Regions from separate parts of the Streptomyces sp. NPDC046122 genome, predicted to be linked through region 2. Evidence: riboswitches for the same ligand, from Rfam matches in the RefSeq annotation. Region 2 holds a riboswitch; the other holds the start of a gene.
The links. Region 2 has a riboswitch for cyclic di-AMP ahead of AC07FK_RS20185 (transglycosylase family protein). Riboswitches for the same ligand answer to the same signal wherever they lie in the genome.
Positions count from the first base shown of each region.

Region 1: it holds a riboswitch for cyclic di-AMP, as region 2 does, so the genes downstream of both, AC07FK_RS18250 (M23 family metallopeptidase) here and AC07FK_RS20185 (transglycosylase family protein) in region 2, are expected to answer to the same signal.

Region 1 is NZ_JBWKLQ010000006.1:32,170-39,484, forward strand. Features, by position in the region: gene AC07FK_RS18235 (STM4012 family radical SAM protein) at 1-780, shown strand, start outside; gene AC07FK_RS18240 (STM4011 family radical SAM protein) at 789-1,685, shown strand; gene AC07FK_RS18245 (SGNH/GDSL hydrolase family protein) at 1,638-2,429, opposite strand; gene AC07FK_RS18250 (M23 family metallopeptidase) at 2,615-3,550, opposite strand; cyclic di-AMP (ydaO/yuaA leader) riboswitch at 3,553-3,722, opposite strand; gene AC07FK_RS18255 (tyrosine-protein phosphatase) at 4,183-5,007, shown strand; gene AC07FK_RS18260 (DUF6126 family protein) at 5,008-5,160, opposite strand; gene AC07FK_RS18265 (helix-turn-helix domain-containing protein) at 5,162-5,764, opposite strand; gene AC07FK_RS18270 (aspartate aminotransferase family protein) at 5,824-7,221, opposite strand; gene dxs (1-deoxy-D-xylulose-5-phosphate synthase) at 7,218-7,315, opposite strand, start outside.
Region 2 is NZ_JBWKLQ010000007.1:86,985-94,299, forward strand. Features, by position in the region: gene eno (phosphopyruvate hydratase) at 1-743, opposite strand, end outside; gene AC07FK_RS20185 (transglycosylase family protein) at 1,025-1,723, opposite strand; cyclic di-AMP (ydaO/yuaA leader) riboswitch at 1,727-1,897, opposite strand; gene AC07FK_RS20190 (transglycosylase family protein) at 2,166-3,131, opposite strand; gene AC07FK_RS20195 (cytochrome P450 family protein) at 3,244-4,497, opposite strand; gene AC07FK_RS20200 (nucleoside triphosphate pyrophosphohydrolase) at 4,554-5,573, opposite strand; gene AC07FK_RS20205 (SurA N-terminal domain-containing protein) at 5,683-6,342, opposite strand; gene AC07FK_RS20210 (GtrA family protein) at 6,414-6,863, opposite strand; gene AC07FK_RS20215 (glycosyltransferase family 2 protein) at 6,860-7,315, opposite strand, start outside.

The sequences.
Region 1 (7,315 bases), on a different contig from region 2:
GTCGAGACGGCCCTCGCCGCCGTCCGCGACGCCTGCATCCCCGTCCTCAACATCGACCTCATCTACGGCATCGAGGGCCAGAGCGCCGCCACCTGGCGCACCTCGCTCGACGCGGCGCTCGCCTGGCGGCCGGAGGAGCTCTACCTCTATCCGCTGTACGTACGCCCCCTCACCGCCCTCGGCCGGATCGGCGCCGAGGCCGACGCCGCCTGGGACACCGAGCGCCTGCGGCTCTACCGCCAGGGCAGGGACCACCTGCTCGCCCACGGCTACGAGCAGGTCTCCATGCGGATGTTCCGCCGCGCCGACGCGCCCCGGCAGGCGGCCGACGACTACGCCTGCCAGACGGACGGCATGATCGGCCTGGGCTGCGGAGCCCGTTCGTACACCTCGGCGCTGCACTACTCCTTCGACTACGCCGTCGACATGCGCGAGATCCGGAAGATCATCGACGACTACACCCGCGCCGAGGACTTCACGCGGGCCGTGACGGGCCGGTACGTCGACGCCGGCGAGGCCCGCCGCCGCCATCTGCTCCAGTCGCTCCTCCAGGCCGAGGGCATGCCCCTGGCCGGGTACGCCGACCGGTTCGGCACATCGCCCGCCGAGGACTTCCCCGCCGAACTCGAACGGTTCGCCGCCCTCGGCTGGCTCGACGAGAGCGCGCCGAAGGGCCTGCTGCGGCTGTCCCCGGAAGGTCTCGCGCACTCGGACGCGCTGGGCCCCGAGCTGTTCTCCCCCGCCGTACGGGCCGCCATGGCCGCGTACGAACCGAAGTGAGCCCTGCCGTGGACCTGACGATCCTGTACCGCGGCCCGCTCGCCTCCTGCGACTACGACTGCCCGTACTGCCCCTTCGCCAAGCGGCGCGACAGCGCCGAGCAGCTGCGCGCCGACCGCGCCGCGCTGGAGCGCTTCACCGCGTGGGCCGCGGCGCGGACCGACGACCGGCTCTCGGTGCTGTTCACGCCGTGGGGCGAGGGCCTGGTCCGCTCCTGGTACCGCCGCGCCCTCACCGAGCTGTCCCGGCTGCCGCACATCCGGCGCGTGGCCATCCAGACGAACCTCAGCTGCCGCACCGACTGGCTCACCGGCGGCGACGCCGACCCGGACACGCTGGCGCTGTGGTGCACGTACCACCCGGGTCAGACGCCGTACGACCGCTTCCTCGCCAAGTGCCGCGAACTGACGGCCGGCGGCGTGCGTTTCAGCGTCGGCGTGGTCGGTCTGCCCGAGCACCTGGCGGAGGCGCGCCGACTGCGCGCCGAGCTCCCCTCCGAGGTCTACCTGTGGGTCAACGCGGCGGAGGGCCGCACGTACACGGACGCCGAGGCCGACCGGTGGACGGCGCTGGACCCCCTCTTCCCGTACAGCCGCCACCCGCACCGCTCGGCCGGTCTCCCCTGCCGGACCGGCGAGTCGGTGATCTCGGTGGACGGCGACGGCACGGTACGCCGCTGCCACTTCGTCCGCGCGGAGCTCGGCAACCTCTACGACGGCTCGTACCGCCGGGCCCTGCGCCCCCGCGCCTGCCCGCTCGCCGTCTGCGACTGCCACATCGGCTACGTCCACCTGGAGACGCTGCCGCTGTACGACGTGTTCGCGGGCGGCGTCCTGGAGCGCGTGCCCCCGGACCTCTCACAGGGGCAGCAGGTCGGGCCTCTTCGCCTCGACGTGATCACCTGAGGACTCCCCGCGCAGCCGCCGCCCGATCCACGGCACCAGGTGCTCCCGCGCCCACTGGACGTTGTCCCGGCGCGCCTCCAGCGAGTTGCGCGGGGCCATCGGCGGCCACGCCTGGTCCGGGTCGGCCGGCACGTCGAGCCCGAGCACCTGTGCGGCGCGCAGCGCGACGCGGGTGTGCCCCTCGGGCGAGAGGTGGAGCCGGTCGCCGTCCCAGGCACGCCGGTCCTGGACGGACTTGAGCGACCACAGGTCGAGCACCGGGCAGTCGTACCGGTCGGCGACCGCCCGCACGTGCGCCGTGTACGTCGCGATCTTGCCGCGCAAGTGGCGCAGGACGGGGACACCGCGGGTGTCGAAGCCGGTGGTCACCAGCACGGTGCCCACGGCGTCGGTGAGCTCCGCGACGGCCCGCTCGAAGCGCTCGGCGACGTCGTCGGGGTCGCTGCCCGGCCGGAGGATGTCGTTGCCGCCGGCGCAGAAGCTCACCAGGTCGGGAGCCAGTGCCTTCGCGCGCGGGACCTGCTCGGCCACGATCTGGTCGAGGAGCCGGCCGCGTACGGCGAGGTTGGCATAGCGGAACGTGTTCTCGGGGACGCGGTCGTCGAGGAGTACGGCGAGCCGGTCGGCCCAGCCGATGAACGCACCGCCGGGACCCGGATCTCCGACCCCTTCGGTGAAGCTGTCGCCGATCGCCGCGTACGACCCGATGGTGCCTGCACTGAATGATCTCGAATCGTCTGCCACGTCGGTACATCCTTCACTGGAGCGAGTGACCTACGCCACCGTAGGGAGGGGTTGACGGGGGGTGATATAAGACACCGGTCAAGATTCACCCAACTCGGAATAGACCCGCAATGCGCGTACGCCCCCTTTGCCGTCGCGTGTGACGGCAAAGGGGGCGTACGGAAGTGCCCTGACGGAGTGAAGCGTCAGATGGTGACGCCGTGGCCGCGGAGGTAGGCCAGCGGGTCGACGTCCGAGCCGTAGCTCGGGCCGGTCCGGATCTCGAAGTGCAGGTGCGGGCCGGTGGAGTTGCCCGTGCTGCCGGAGAGGCCGATCTGCGTGCCGCCGCCGACGCTCTGACCGGCGGAGACGGACAGCGAGGAGAGGTGGGCGTACTGCGAGTACCGGCCGTCCTCGTGCTTGATGACGACCTCGTTGCCGTACGCGCCGCTCCAGCCCGCGGAGACGACGGTGCCGGCGCCGACCGCCTTGACCGGGGTACCGCTGGACGCGGCGAAGTCGACACCCGTGTGGTAGCCGCTGGACCAGCTGCCGCCGGCCATGCGGTACGGGGTGGTGACACCCGCGGCGACCGGGGAGGTGAACCCGGAGCCGGTGTTCCGCGTGGTCGAGGCGGGCTTCTGGGTCTCGGTCTGCGCCTCGGCCTTGGGGGCGGCCTTCGGGGCGGCGGGCGCGGGCTTGGCCGCCGGGCGCTCGGCCTTCGCGGGGGCGGGCTTCGCGGGGGCCGCCTTCGCCGGGGCGTCCGCCTTCGCGCCGATGGTGAGCTTCATGCCCGGCAGGATCAGCGAGGGATTGCCGCCGACGACCTCGCGGTTGTCCTCGTACAGCTTCTGCCAGCCGCCCCGCACGTCCTGCTCGTCGGCGATCTTCGACAGGTAGTCGCCGGAGACCACGGAGTACGTCCGGGTGGACGCCTTCTTCTTCGGCGTCGCCTTCTCGGCGGCGGCCGGGGCGGCGGCCTTGCCCGCGGCCGTGGTGGCCGGGGCAGCCTTCTCGGCGGCGTTGGCGCCGGTGGCGGCGATGAGGGGCAGGGCGAGTACGGCTCCGCCCGTACCGGCGGCGACGAAACCGCGGGTGAGCGGGTTGGACCTCGGGCGGCGGTGCTTACCCTTTGCGGGCATGGAACATTCCTCTCCGGCGCCTACGAGGTGAGCTGTCGGGTTCGGACTGGAGATGTCCGGCCGCTGGCGCGACTTCACCCCAAAGCCGGTTTCCGGAAGTGGTAGTTCCGGTTGCCGGCGTACTTACCTGGTTCCCCCGCTCCTGCCACGCGTGAGTGAGTGTGAGTGCGGATTCCGGGAGGTGGCAGGATTCGGCGGTCCACCCGGATTGACGGTGACCGTAAGCCGACGCGGCTCCCCCGTACAAGCCGGTCCATTCACCGCGCGATTGCAGTAGGGGAATGCACGACCCAATTCCCGTCACCCTGCGTGGATTACGGATCTTTGCGCCCCGCCTGTGAACTGGCATGCGCCCACGGCGCTTCGCCACGCACCGTCACGAATATGATCCTGCTCACCAGAGGTGTCACCATTCCCCCTGGCCACAGGGTGAGTTGACCCGTAATAGTCCGTTTCACCCCAAGAGTGAGTTACGGGTGGTCTTAGGTGCGTAAGACCGTCATGCGGCCGCGCCGCCCCTGCCCGCCCCGAGGCATTTGTCCGCGGAGATGATTGCCCCGGGAACCCGTGTCGTATCGTCGAAACGCGCCGAAGTCGGCGAGCAGCGCCGACGGCAGACTTCAGGAGCCCACGTGACACAGCAGCTGCCGCAAGTCCCCCCGGTCCAGGCCGCGTCGGAGCCGGAGCTCGCCTCGGTGCGCAACTTCCGCGACGTGGGCGGACTGCCGACGGTGGACGGGCGGCGGGTCCGGCACGGCGTGCTGTTCCGCAGCGGTCATCTGGCGCACGCCACCGCGGCGGACGCGGCGTTCCTCGGCTCGCTGGGCCTCCACACGGTCTTCGACTTCCGCAACGAGGCCGACCAGAAGCTGGAGGGCCCGGACGTCGAGCTGCCCGGCGTGCGCAACGTGAACCTGCCGCTGACCGACCCGGCCGACGGCGCCGTGTTCTGGAAGATGGTCCGCGACGGGAACCTCGACGAGCTGCGCGAGATCCTCGCGGACGGCAAGGCCGCGGACCGGATGTCGGCGACGTACCGGGTGATCATCAAGGAGCGTACGGCCGAGCACAGCCAGGTGCTGCACGCCCTCGCCGAGGACAGCGTGCCCGCGCTGATGCACTGTGCGGCGGGCAAGGACCGCGCGGGCCTGTCGATAGCCGTGACCCTGCTGGCGATCGGCGTCGAGCGCGAGGCGATCGAGGCGGACTACCTGAAGTCGAACGACCCGCGCCGCCGCTACAAGGTCCGCCGCAGCGACGACTCGCCGGCCGCGATGTCCCCCGAGGTCATGGAGCTGCTCAGTCCGCTCTTCGAGGCCCGCGCGGAGTACCTGGCCGCCGCCTTCGAGACGATCGAGGAGATCTGGGGCAGCACCGACCGCTACCTGGCGGAGGGGCTGAACGTCACCCCGGAGATCCGTGAGCGGCTGCGTGCGCGGCTGCTCGACGCGAGCTGATCAGCGCGAGCCGCCGAGCGTGAAGAGCAGGTAGACGAAGGCCGCGAACAGGTGGCCCGCGACGACGTACACGAAGACGCGGATCGCCAGGCCCCTGGGGATCCTGTCCTCCACGAAGCGGCGTGCGGCGGTCTTCTCTTCCGGCAGCGGCATGTCAGGTCTCCTGAGGAAGGCACAGCCCGGCGGTGGCGCTCTGCAACAGCGTGTGGACGAACAGCAGGTCGGCCCCCTCGGGGCCGGCCGCGGCGATGCGGTGCGGGGTCAGCGAGTCGTAATGGGCGCTGTCCCCGGCGTCGAGCCGGTGCACGCTCTCGCCGAGCACCAGCCGCAGCCGCCCCGACAGGACGTACAGCCACTCCTCGCCGGGGTGGACGCGCACCAGGTCGCCCTGAGCGCCGTACGGCACGTGCACCCGCAGCGCCTGCATGGCGCGCCCCGAACCGCCGGCCCGGTGGTACGTCCAGCCGTCGGCCTCCCGCGCCTCGGCGTCGCCGGCGCGCAGTACGGCGTCCCGGTCGCCCGGGGTCTCGCCCAGGAGCGCGGAGACCGTCGTACCGTAGACACGGGCCACCGCGAGCAGCATCGGTAGCGAGGGCTGGCGCTGTCCCGTCTCCAGACGGGACAGGTGCGCGGGTGAGAGCCCGGCGCGGCGGGCGGCCGCCTCCAGCGTGAGACCGCTGTGCCTGCGCAGGTCGCGCAGGCGCGGGGCGACGGAGGGCAGCGCCTCTTCGGGCGGCTCTTCGAGGCGGGGTGTCATGCGTCCATTGGGCCAGAGTTCTTACCTCACGGGCAAACTCTTTGCCTCACAGGCAAAAACTAGCGGTTGGCGACCGCCTGCTTCACCAGGGTCCTGCCGAAGTCCCACATCAGCCCCCCGCCGCTGTGCGCGTCGTCCATCACCTCGGTGAACGCGCCGACGAACCGCTCCACCTCCGCCTCACCGATGATCAACGGCGGAATCAGCTTGATCACCTCCAGGTGGTCGCCGGAGACCTGGGTCAGGATCCGGTGCCTCTGGAGCAGCGGTACCACGACCATCTGCGCGAAGAGTCCCTTGCGCGCGGCCTGGAGCACGGCCCAGCGGCTCCGCAGCTTCAACGAGCGGGGACGGCCGAACTCGATGCCGATCATGAGTCCGCGCCCGCGGACGTCGTGCAGCAGCTCGTACCGGTCGACGAGGGCGGTCAGCCGCTCGCGGAGCAGGTCGCCGGAGCGCCGGGCGTTCGCGACGATCTCCTGGTCCTCCATGACGGTCAGAACGGCAAGGCCCGCCGCCATGGCCTGCGCGTTCGAGCCGAAGCTCGCCGAGTGCACCAGCACGCGGTCCATCGACGAGTAGACCCGCTTGAAGATCCAGTCCTTGCCGAGGGTCGCGCCGACCGGCACGTACCCGCCGGAGAGGGCCTTGGCGACGCACAGCAGATCGGGCTCGACGCCCTCCTCGTGCTGGTACGCGTAGAAGTCACCGGTCCGGCCCAGGCCCGTCTGCACCTCGTCCGCGATCAGCAGCGCCTTGTGGCGGCGCAGCAGCTCCTGGGCGGCGCGCAGGAATCCGGGCGGGCACTCGTGCACCCCCTTGCCCTGGATCGGCTCGACGACGAAGCCGGCCACGTCGCCGCGCTTCAGCTCACGCTCCAGCGCGTCCAGGTCGCCGAGCTCGATCGCGGTGTCGGGCAGCAGCGGCGCGAAGCCGTCGCGGAAGCCCGCCTCGCCGTTCACCGACAGCGAGCCCGTCGTCAGACCGTGGAAGGCGTGGGAGCAGTACAGGATCCTGGGTCTGCCCGTCGCGTACCGGGCGAACTTCAGCGCGGTCTCGACGGCCTCCGTGCCGCTGTTGCCGAAGAACACCCGGTCCAGGTGGGGGCTGTGCGTGAGCAGCTTCTCGGCGAGGAGTCCGGGCAGCGGCTGGCAGTCGAAGCGCGTCAGGTCGGCCAGCGAGGCGTCGAGGACGTCGTGCAGCGCCTCGCGTACGACCGGGTGGTGCCGGCCGAGGCCCATGACGCCGAACCCGGCCAGCATGTCGAGGTAGTCGTTGCCCTCCGCGTCCCAGAAGTAGGCGCCCTCGGCCCGCTCGTAGACCTTGTCGAAGCCGATGGTGCGGAGCATGCGGGGCAGCTGGTGGTTCAGGTGTCTGGTGTGCAGTGCGTAGCGCTCGGCCCCCCGGTCCGCGAGGAGCCGGGCCAGGTCGAACCTCTTGGGGGCGACGTCCGTCATCGCGCTGCCTCCTCGGTGCTGCCCGCCGCGGCGGCCCGGCTCTCACCGGCCGCCAGAGCGAGGCTGATGCGCCCGGCCATCGACGCGGGTGTGA
Region 2 (7,315 bases):
GACGCGGCCACGTCGAGCGCGAGCGCGATCTGCTCGCCCGGGACGTAACCCGCCTGCTTGACGGCCTCCAGGATGAGGTCGAGCGCGGCGCGGTTGGAGTCCAGGTTCGGCGCGAAGCCGCCCTCGTCGCCGAGGCCGGTGGACAGGCCCTTGGACTTCAGGACGGACTTGAGGGTGTGGTAGACCTCCGTGCCCCAGCGCAGGGCCTCGGAGAACGACTCGGCGCCGATCGGCGCGATCATGAACTCCTGGATGTCGACGTTGGAGTCGGCGTGCGACCCACCGTTGAGGATGTTCATCATCGGAACGGGCAGCAGGTGCGCGTTCGGGCCGCCGAGGTAGCGGAACAGCGGCAGGTCCGACGCCTCGGAGGCGGCGTGCGCGACGGCGAGGGAGACGCCGAGGATGGCGTTGGCGCCGAGGGACGCCTTGTTCTCGGTGGCGTCCAGGTCGAACATGGCCTGGTCGATCAGGCGCTGCTCGGTGGCGTCGTAGCCGACGAGCTCCGGGCCGATCTGCTCGATGACGGCGAGGACGGCCTTCTCGACACCCTTGCCCTGGTAGCGGTTCGGGTCACCGTCGCGAAGCTCGATGGCCTCGAACGCTCCGGTGGAGGCACCGGACGGAACGGCAGCACGACCCGTGCTGCCGTCGTCGAGGCCGACCTCGACCTCGACCGTGGGGTTGCCTCGGGAGTCCAGGATTTCCCGGGCTACGACGACGTCGATGGACGGCACGAGCATCTCCTTCTGGGATGTGACGCTAGGGGTGCAGGGTCACTTTGGCCTTGCGACAAGAGCCTAACCGGCTCGGGGGCGTCGGTCGGCCGTTCGCCCGCCCCCTGGGACGAGAAGAGCCGCGAATGCCCGCAATAGCGGACGTAACTCTGTGCCCGACTTCCGGCACACCGGGCCTACCGGGCAGTAACACCGCCTGGTCCGGGGGCCCGCACGAAGACGAAACCCCGGCCCGGCGCGTACGGGGGAAACGCGCCGGGCCGGGGTGCTCGGGGTGTGAGCTCGGGTCAGCTCAGGTGGAGCTGCTGGCCCACGTAGATGACATCGGCGTCGTCGACGATGTCCTTGTTCAGCTCGAAGAGCTTCTCCCAGCCACCCTTGACCTTCTTCTTCTCAGCGATCTTGCCGAGGGTGTCGCCGGACTTCACCTTGTACTCGCCGTCGCCCTTCTCGAAGGACTTCGGCGCGGCGGGCTGCTCGGCGGCCTTGGGCGCGGTGCGGACCTCGCTGCGCGAGGCGGGCTGCTCGGCGGCGCGCGGCGCGGCCTGCTGCTTCGGCTGCTCCTGCTGCGCGGAGGAGGAACCGGAGGTGTCGACACCCGGGTCGACGCCGTCGTTGGTCAGGCCGCCGGCGCCGGCGCAGGCCCAGGCGCCCGGGCCCTGCATGTCGAGGAGCTTCTCGGCGGTGGCGATCTGCTGCGCCTTGGACGCCTTGTCGGCGGTCGGGGCGTACTGCGTGCCGCCGGCGGCGGCCCAGCTGGAGGCGGAGAACTGCAGGCCGCCGTAGTAGCCGTTGCCCGTGTTGATGGACCAGTTGCCGCCGGACTCGCACTGGGCGACGGCGTCCCAGGTCTCGACGGAGGCCGCGGAGGCCGACGTGGCGCCCATCAGCGGGACGGCGACAGCGGCGCCGGTGATGCCGACGAGCGTGGCGACACGAGTGGCCTTCGACGGGCGGCGGTGCTTGGCCTTGCCGGAAAACAGCATGCGACATCTCCTCACCGACGCCTACGAGGTGAGCTGTCGGGTTCGGGCCAAGTGAGTGCCCGGCGCGCGACCTGGGTCGCGCGGCTTAACCCCAAGCCGGTTCCGTTCGTCTTCCGACGTACGGGCCCGGCGCCTACCTGGGTCCCCCGCTCCTGCCTACGGCGCTTTACGCGTCGGTTCCCCCCGGCCGCCGGCAGGATTCGGCGTGGCGGTCGACGGGGCCCGCGGTGGCGAGCGGTTCGACGGTAAACACATGAGCCCGTGATGTTCAAAAAGGCTCATCAGGGAGAAATCACCCTTCCCGCCCTTCACCCCGCCCATATCCGTGCAGGTCAGGGGCGAGAGGGCGGGATCGTCCGGGCCGCGGACGTGAGTTGAGGCAAAGAGACCCTTGTCTCACTTGCTCCAATCGGGACATAGCGACCCGAACTACCCCCCGAAATCAGCCCAGATCGAGGCTCTGGCCAGGGAGGATCAGGTCCGGGTCGGTCCCGACCGTCTCCTCGTTGGCGTTGTAGAGCGCCGTCCAGCCGCCGCGCACCTCGTGGGCGTCGGCGATGGCCGAGAGGTTGTCGCCGGTACGGACGGTGTAGCTGCCGTCCGCGCGCGCTCCGCCCTCCGCCGTGGCGGCGTCACGTGTCGCTCCGTCACCCCGGGAGGCGTGGCGGCCCGATTCACGCTCGACGCCCGCTTCGCCGGACACGTCCGCGTCGTCCTCCCGGGCCTTCTCGCCGCGGTGCTTGCCCTTGACCGCGGGAGCGTCGCCCTCCTCGTCCTTCGCACCCTTTCCGGCCGCGGACGGCGCCGCGGGGGTCTCGGAGTCCCCGTCCGGCGTCCGGTCCCGCGAGGGCGCCTCGGACCGGTCCGCCTTCACGGAGGAGGACCCGTCCCGGCCGGCCCCGGACGTCTCGTCCGCCGACGGCTCGGCGGACGCGGGGGCGTCGGAGGCGTCGCGGCTCGCGGCGGCCGGCGCGTCCTTCTCCGGCCCGGCGGCCGGTCCGGAGGTCGCGCCGTCGTCCGACGCGGCGTCGTCACCCTCCGTCAGGCCGGAGATGAGCGCGCAACTGGGCCACGCCTGGGGGCCCTCCTTCGCGAGCACCTTCTCGGCGACCTGGATCTGCTGGGAGCGGCTGGCGAGGTCGGCGCGCGGCGCGTAGGCCGTGCCGCCGAACTTCTGCCACGTCTCGGGGGAGAACTGGAGCCCGCCGTAGTAGCCGTTGCCGAGGTCGGCACTCCACATGCCGCCGCTCTCGCAATCGGCGACCCGGTCCCAGGTCGTGGCTTCGGCAGCGGTCGCGCCGCTCGCGCCGAGCAACGGGATCGCGATGGCGGATCCGGTCACTCCTGCCGCGACGACGAGGGCTGGAGCCTGACGGGGGCGGCGGTGTCTCCCGTTCCCGGAGCGCATGCGGTGGCCTTTCGAGCGACGGCTGAGGTTGACGGAGAACGTAGCGGCACTCGAACGTTTGTTACAAGTCGATGCAGCGCAGATCACGTGAAGGTCTCGAAGTGACGCAGCGTCACCTGGTTTCGGCCGTGAACTCCACGGGCAGAGTGCGCAACCCGCGCATGATGAGCCCGCCGCGCCAGCGCAAATCGTCGGGTTCCCCCGCGAGTCGCACGTCGGGCAGGCGCCGCAGCAGCGTCGCGATGGCCGCCTGCCCTTCGAGCCGCGCGAGCGGTGCGCCGAGGCAGTAGTGGATGCCGTGCCCGTAGCCCAGGTGCGGGTTGTCGCGGCGTGCGAGGTCGAGCGTGTCCGGCTCGCCGAAGCGCTCGGGATCCCGGTCGGCGGCGGCGAGCACGACGAGCACGGGCTCGCCGGCCGCGACGTCCCGGCCTCCCAGGACCAGCGGCTCGGTGGCGTACCGCCAGGTCGCGAGCTCCACGGGCCCGTCGTACCGCAGCAGTTCCTCGACGCCGGTGGCCAGCAGCTCCGTGTCCCCCTCCGCGAGCGCGCGCTGGAGGCGCTCGCGCTGCTCCGGGTTGCGCAGCAGCGCGTACACGCCGTTGCCGATGAGGTTGACCGTCGTCTCGAACCCGGCGAAGAGCAGGATGAAGGCCATCGCCGCCGCCTCGTTCTCGGTGAGGTGCTCGCCGTGGTCGCCCGCCCGGATCAGCCCGGAGATCAGGTCGTCGCCCGGTTCCTCCCGTTTGCGGTGGATGAGTTCCGCGAGGTACGTACGCATCTTCTTGACCGAGCGCGCGACGCCCCCGCGCGGCCCGCCGCCGTGGCGGATCATCATGCCCGCCCAGTCGCGGAAGTCGTCCTGGTCCTCGCGGGGCACGCCCAGCATGTCGCAAATGGCGTAGATCGGCAGCGGGAAGGCGAACTCGTGGATGAGGTCGGCGCTCCCCTTTGTAGCGAAGTTGTCGATGAACCGGTCCGTGAGCTCCTGCACACGCGGCGCGAACTCGGCGACGCGGCGCGGCGTGAACGCCTTCGACACCAGCCGCCGCAGGCGCGTGTGGTCCGGCGGGTCGATGTTCAGCAGATGCGTCATCAGCTCGGCCTTGCGCTCGCCCGGAATGCCCGTCCTGCCCTTGGCGTGCGCGGAGCCGGCGTGGTGCGCCGGGTTCTTGGAGAGCCGCTGGTCGGCGAGCGCCTGCCGCGCGTCGGCGTACCGGGTGACCAGCCAGGCCTCGACCCCGCTGGGCAGGACGGTCCGGTGCACGGGCGAGTGCTCGCGCAGCCAGGCGTACGCCGGGTAGGGGTCGGTGGCGAACTCCCAGGTGAAGAGCTCGGGCGCGGGGCTGGGGGGCGGCTGGTCGGACATGCCACGACAGTATCCGCCGGTGCTCCGGCGGCTGCCCGGGCGTCGGACCCGGCGGCCTACTCTCCGTCCGCCCCCTGCCCTGGGGCGTGGCCCTCCGCCGCGCGGATCGCGTCGCGGTAGGCGCGGGCCGCCGCGCGCAGCGCCGCTTCGGGGTCGATGCCGGACTCCTCGGCCCGTACCGCCATGGCCAGCAGCTCGTAGCCGATGCCCTCGCCCGCCGGCAGGGGGACGTCGAGCCGCGCGTGGCGGGCGCGGGAGGAGAGCTTCGCGGCGAGGGCGAGGCCGGGCTGGCCGAGCGGGACGCCGTCGGTCGCCGATTCGCGCTGCTTCTCGATCGCCTTCGTGCGCAGCCAGTGCTCCTTGACCTCCTCCGGGGTCTCGGCGGTGTCGTCGCCGAAGACGTGCGGGTGGCGGCGGATGAGCTTCTCGACGATCGTGCCGGCGACGTCGTCGATCGAGAACGGCTCGGACCCGTCCTCCGGGCTGCCCTCCTGCGCGATGCGGGCGTGGAAGACGACCTGCAGGAGTACGTCGCCGAGCTCCTCGCGCAGTTCCTCGCGGTCACCGTCCTCGATGGCCTCGACGAGTTCGTACGCCTCCTCGATGCCGTATTTCGCGAGGCCCTTGTGGGTCTGCCGCGAGGACCACGGGCATTCGAGGCGGATGCGGTCCATGACCTGCACGAGGTCCAGGAGGCGGGCGCCGGGCAGGTCGTACGAACCGGGCAGCAGCTCCAGGTCGGGCATCTGGACGCGGCCCGAGCCGGCCAGCCGGGCGAGGCCGTCGGTCAGCGCCTGGTCGCCCTCGCCGGACGGCAGGACGACCACCGTGCGGCCGCCGTCACACGCGTCCACCAGCTCCCGGGCGGTGGGCGCCGCGTGCTCGACGGCGACGCCCGCCTCCCGGAGGTACGGCAGCTGCGGATGCCCCGCGTCCGCGCACAGCACCCGGTCGGCGGCGCGCAGCGTCTGCCAGGCGGGCCACGACAGCAGCCCCGGCGCGACGCGGTGGCTCGCGGTGAGGAGGACGATGCGGCCGGGGGCGGCCGGTGCGGGTGCGGAAGCTTCGCTGGTCACGTGTCGAACGTACCTCGGCGGGGCGGCGCACCGGTGGGCAGGCCCCGGGCCCCGGGGTGCGCCGCCGCGCGGCCCTCCGGCCCTCCAGGTGCGCCCGCCGCGCGCGGTCCTACGCGCCCGTCTCCGGCGCCTGCGGGGACGCCGCCTCCTTCGTGACCTGGGTGATCCACGGGGTCTTGTAGTCGCCCAGCTGCATCTTCTCGTCGTTCCACGTGCCGTAGCGGGGGTTCACGTCGATGTCGAGCGCCTTCGACGCCGCGACGAACGCCTCGTTGACCTTCTGCTGCCCCTCGGGGGTGTTCGTGGCGCCGATCTTCTCCGCGAGCTTGCCGACGAGGACGTCCCTGCGCAGGGCGTCCTCGATCTGGTCCGGGGCGACGCCGCGCTGCTGGAGGTACATCGCCGAGAGCTGCTCCGCGCCGCCGGCCTGCCGGACCGCTTCCTCCCGGGCCCGCTGGACCTCCTTGCGGTTCACACTCACCCCGGCGTCGTCCGCCGCCCGCCGCACGATCCTGTCCACGATCAGGTCGTAGAGCTTGGCGCGGCCGAGCTGGCCCGTCGAGCCGATGAGCTGGGCGGACTGCGGCGAGGTCTGCTGGGCCTCGCGCACGTCCTCGACCTGCGACTGGAGGGCGGCGACCTCGATACGGCCACCGTCCACGACGGCCGCGGCCCCTGGGTGCGCCTCGTTGCCGCACGCGGCGAGGAACGGCGCCGCGACCAGAAGCGCGGTGGAGACGGAGAGCGCGGTGCGACGGCGGCGGTGCAAAGGGTGCCTCCCGGCGGTGATCGTGCGGCATAGCAACGAAAGTGCGACGAACGACCTTGCGGTGATCGATGTTAGGCAGTCGGAGTGGTCCGGGCCACTGATTCGCCCAACGATTCGCGCGTGTTCGTGGATGCGCTGTCCCCGGCGTCCCGGGCGGGGCCGCCGAGCATGATCGTGCGGGAGACGGCGAAGGTGACCGGCACGGCGGCCGCCGCGGCGATCAGCGGGGCGTACGCGCTGCCGAGCCCCAGGACGTCCACGAGCAGGTAGACGCCGCCGGTCGTGACGACGAGGTTCGCCGCGTTGGTGAGCGGGAACAGCAGGAACTTCCGCCAGGTGGGGCGCGTGCCGTACGTGAATCGGCAGGTGAGGAAGAACGAGCCGATCATGCTCACGCCGAAGGCCAGGACGTGCGCGGCGACATAGGGCAGCCAGCGCAGGAGCAGCAGGTAGCAGGCGTAGTACGTGCCCGTGTTCACCACGCCCACCAGGGCGAACCTCAGCAGCTGGCGGCGGATCACCGGCGTACGAGTTCCCGGCCGGGCCGGTGAGCGGAGGCGGCGGGCGCCGCCGGTTCCACGTTCGTCGCCTTCACCAGGAAGTGCGGCCGCCGTTTCACCTCGTAATAGATGCGGCCCACGTATTCGCCCACGACGCCGATCATCAGCATCTGCACGCCGGCGAGTGCGGTCACGGCGACGAGCAGCGTCACGAAGCCGGGGGTTTCCACCCCGTTCACGAGGGCGACGCCGACAATCCATGTCGCATACGCCATGGCGACGGCGACCAGCAGCAGACCGAGATAGAGAGCGGCCCGCAGCGGTTTGTCGTTGAAGGAGACGATGCCGTCGAGTCCGTAGTTGAGAAGTTTCGAGAAGGTCCACTTGGAGCGGCCTTCTTCGCGTACGGCGTTCTCGTACGCGAAAGTGACGGTACTGAATCCAACCCAGGCGAAAAGGCCCTTGGAGAAGCG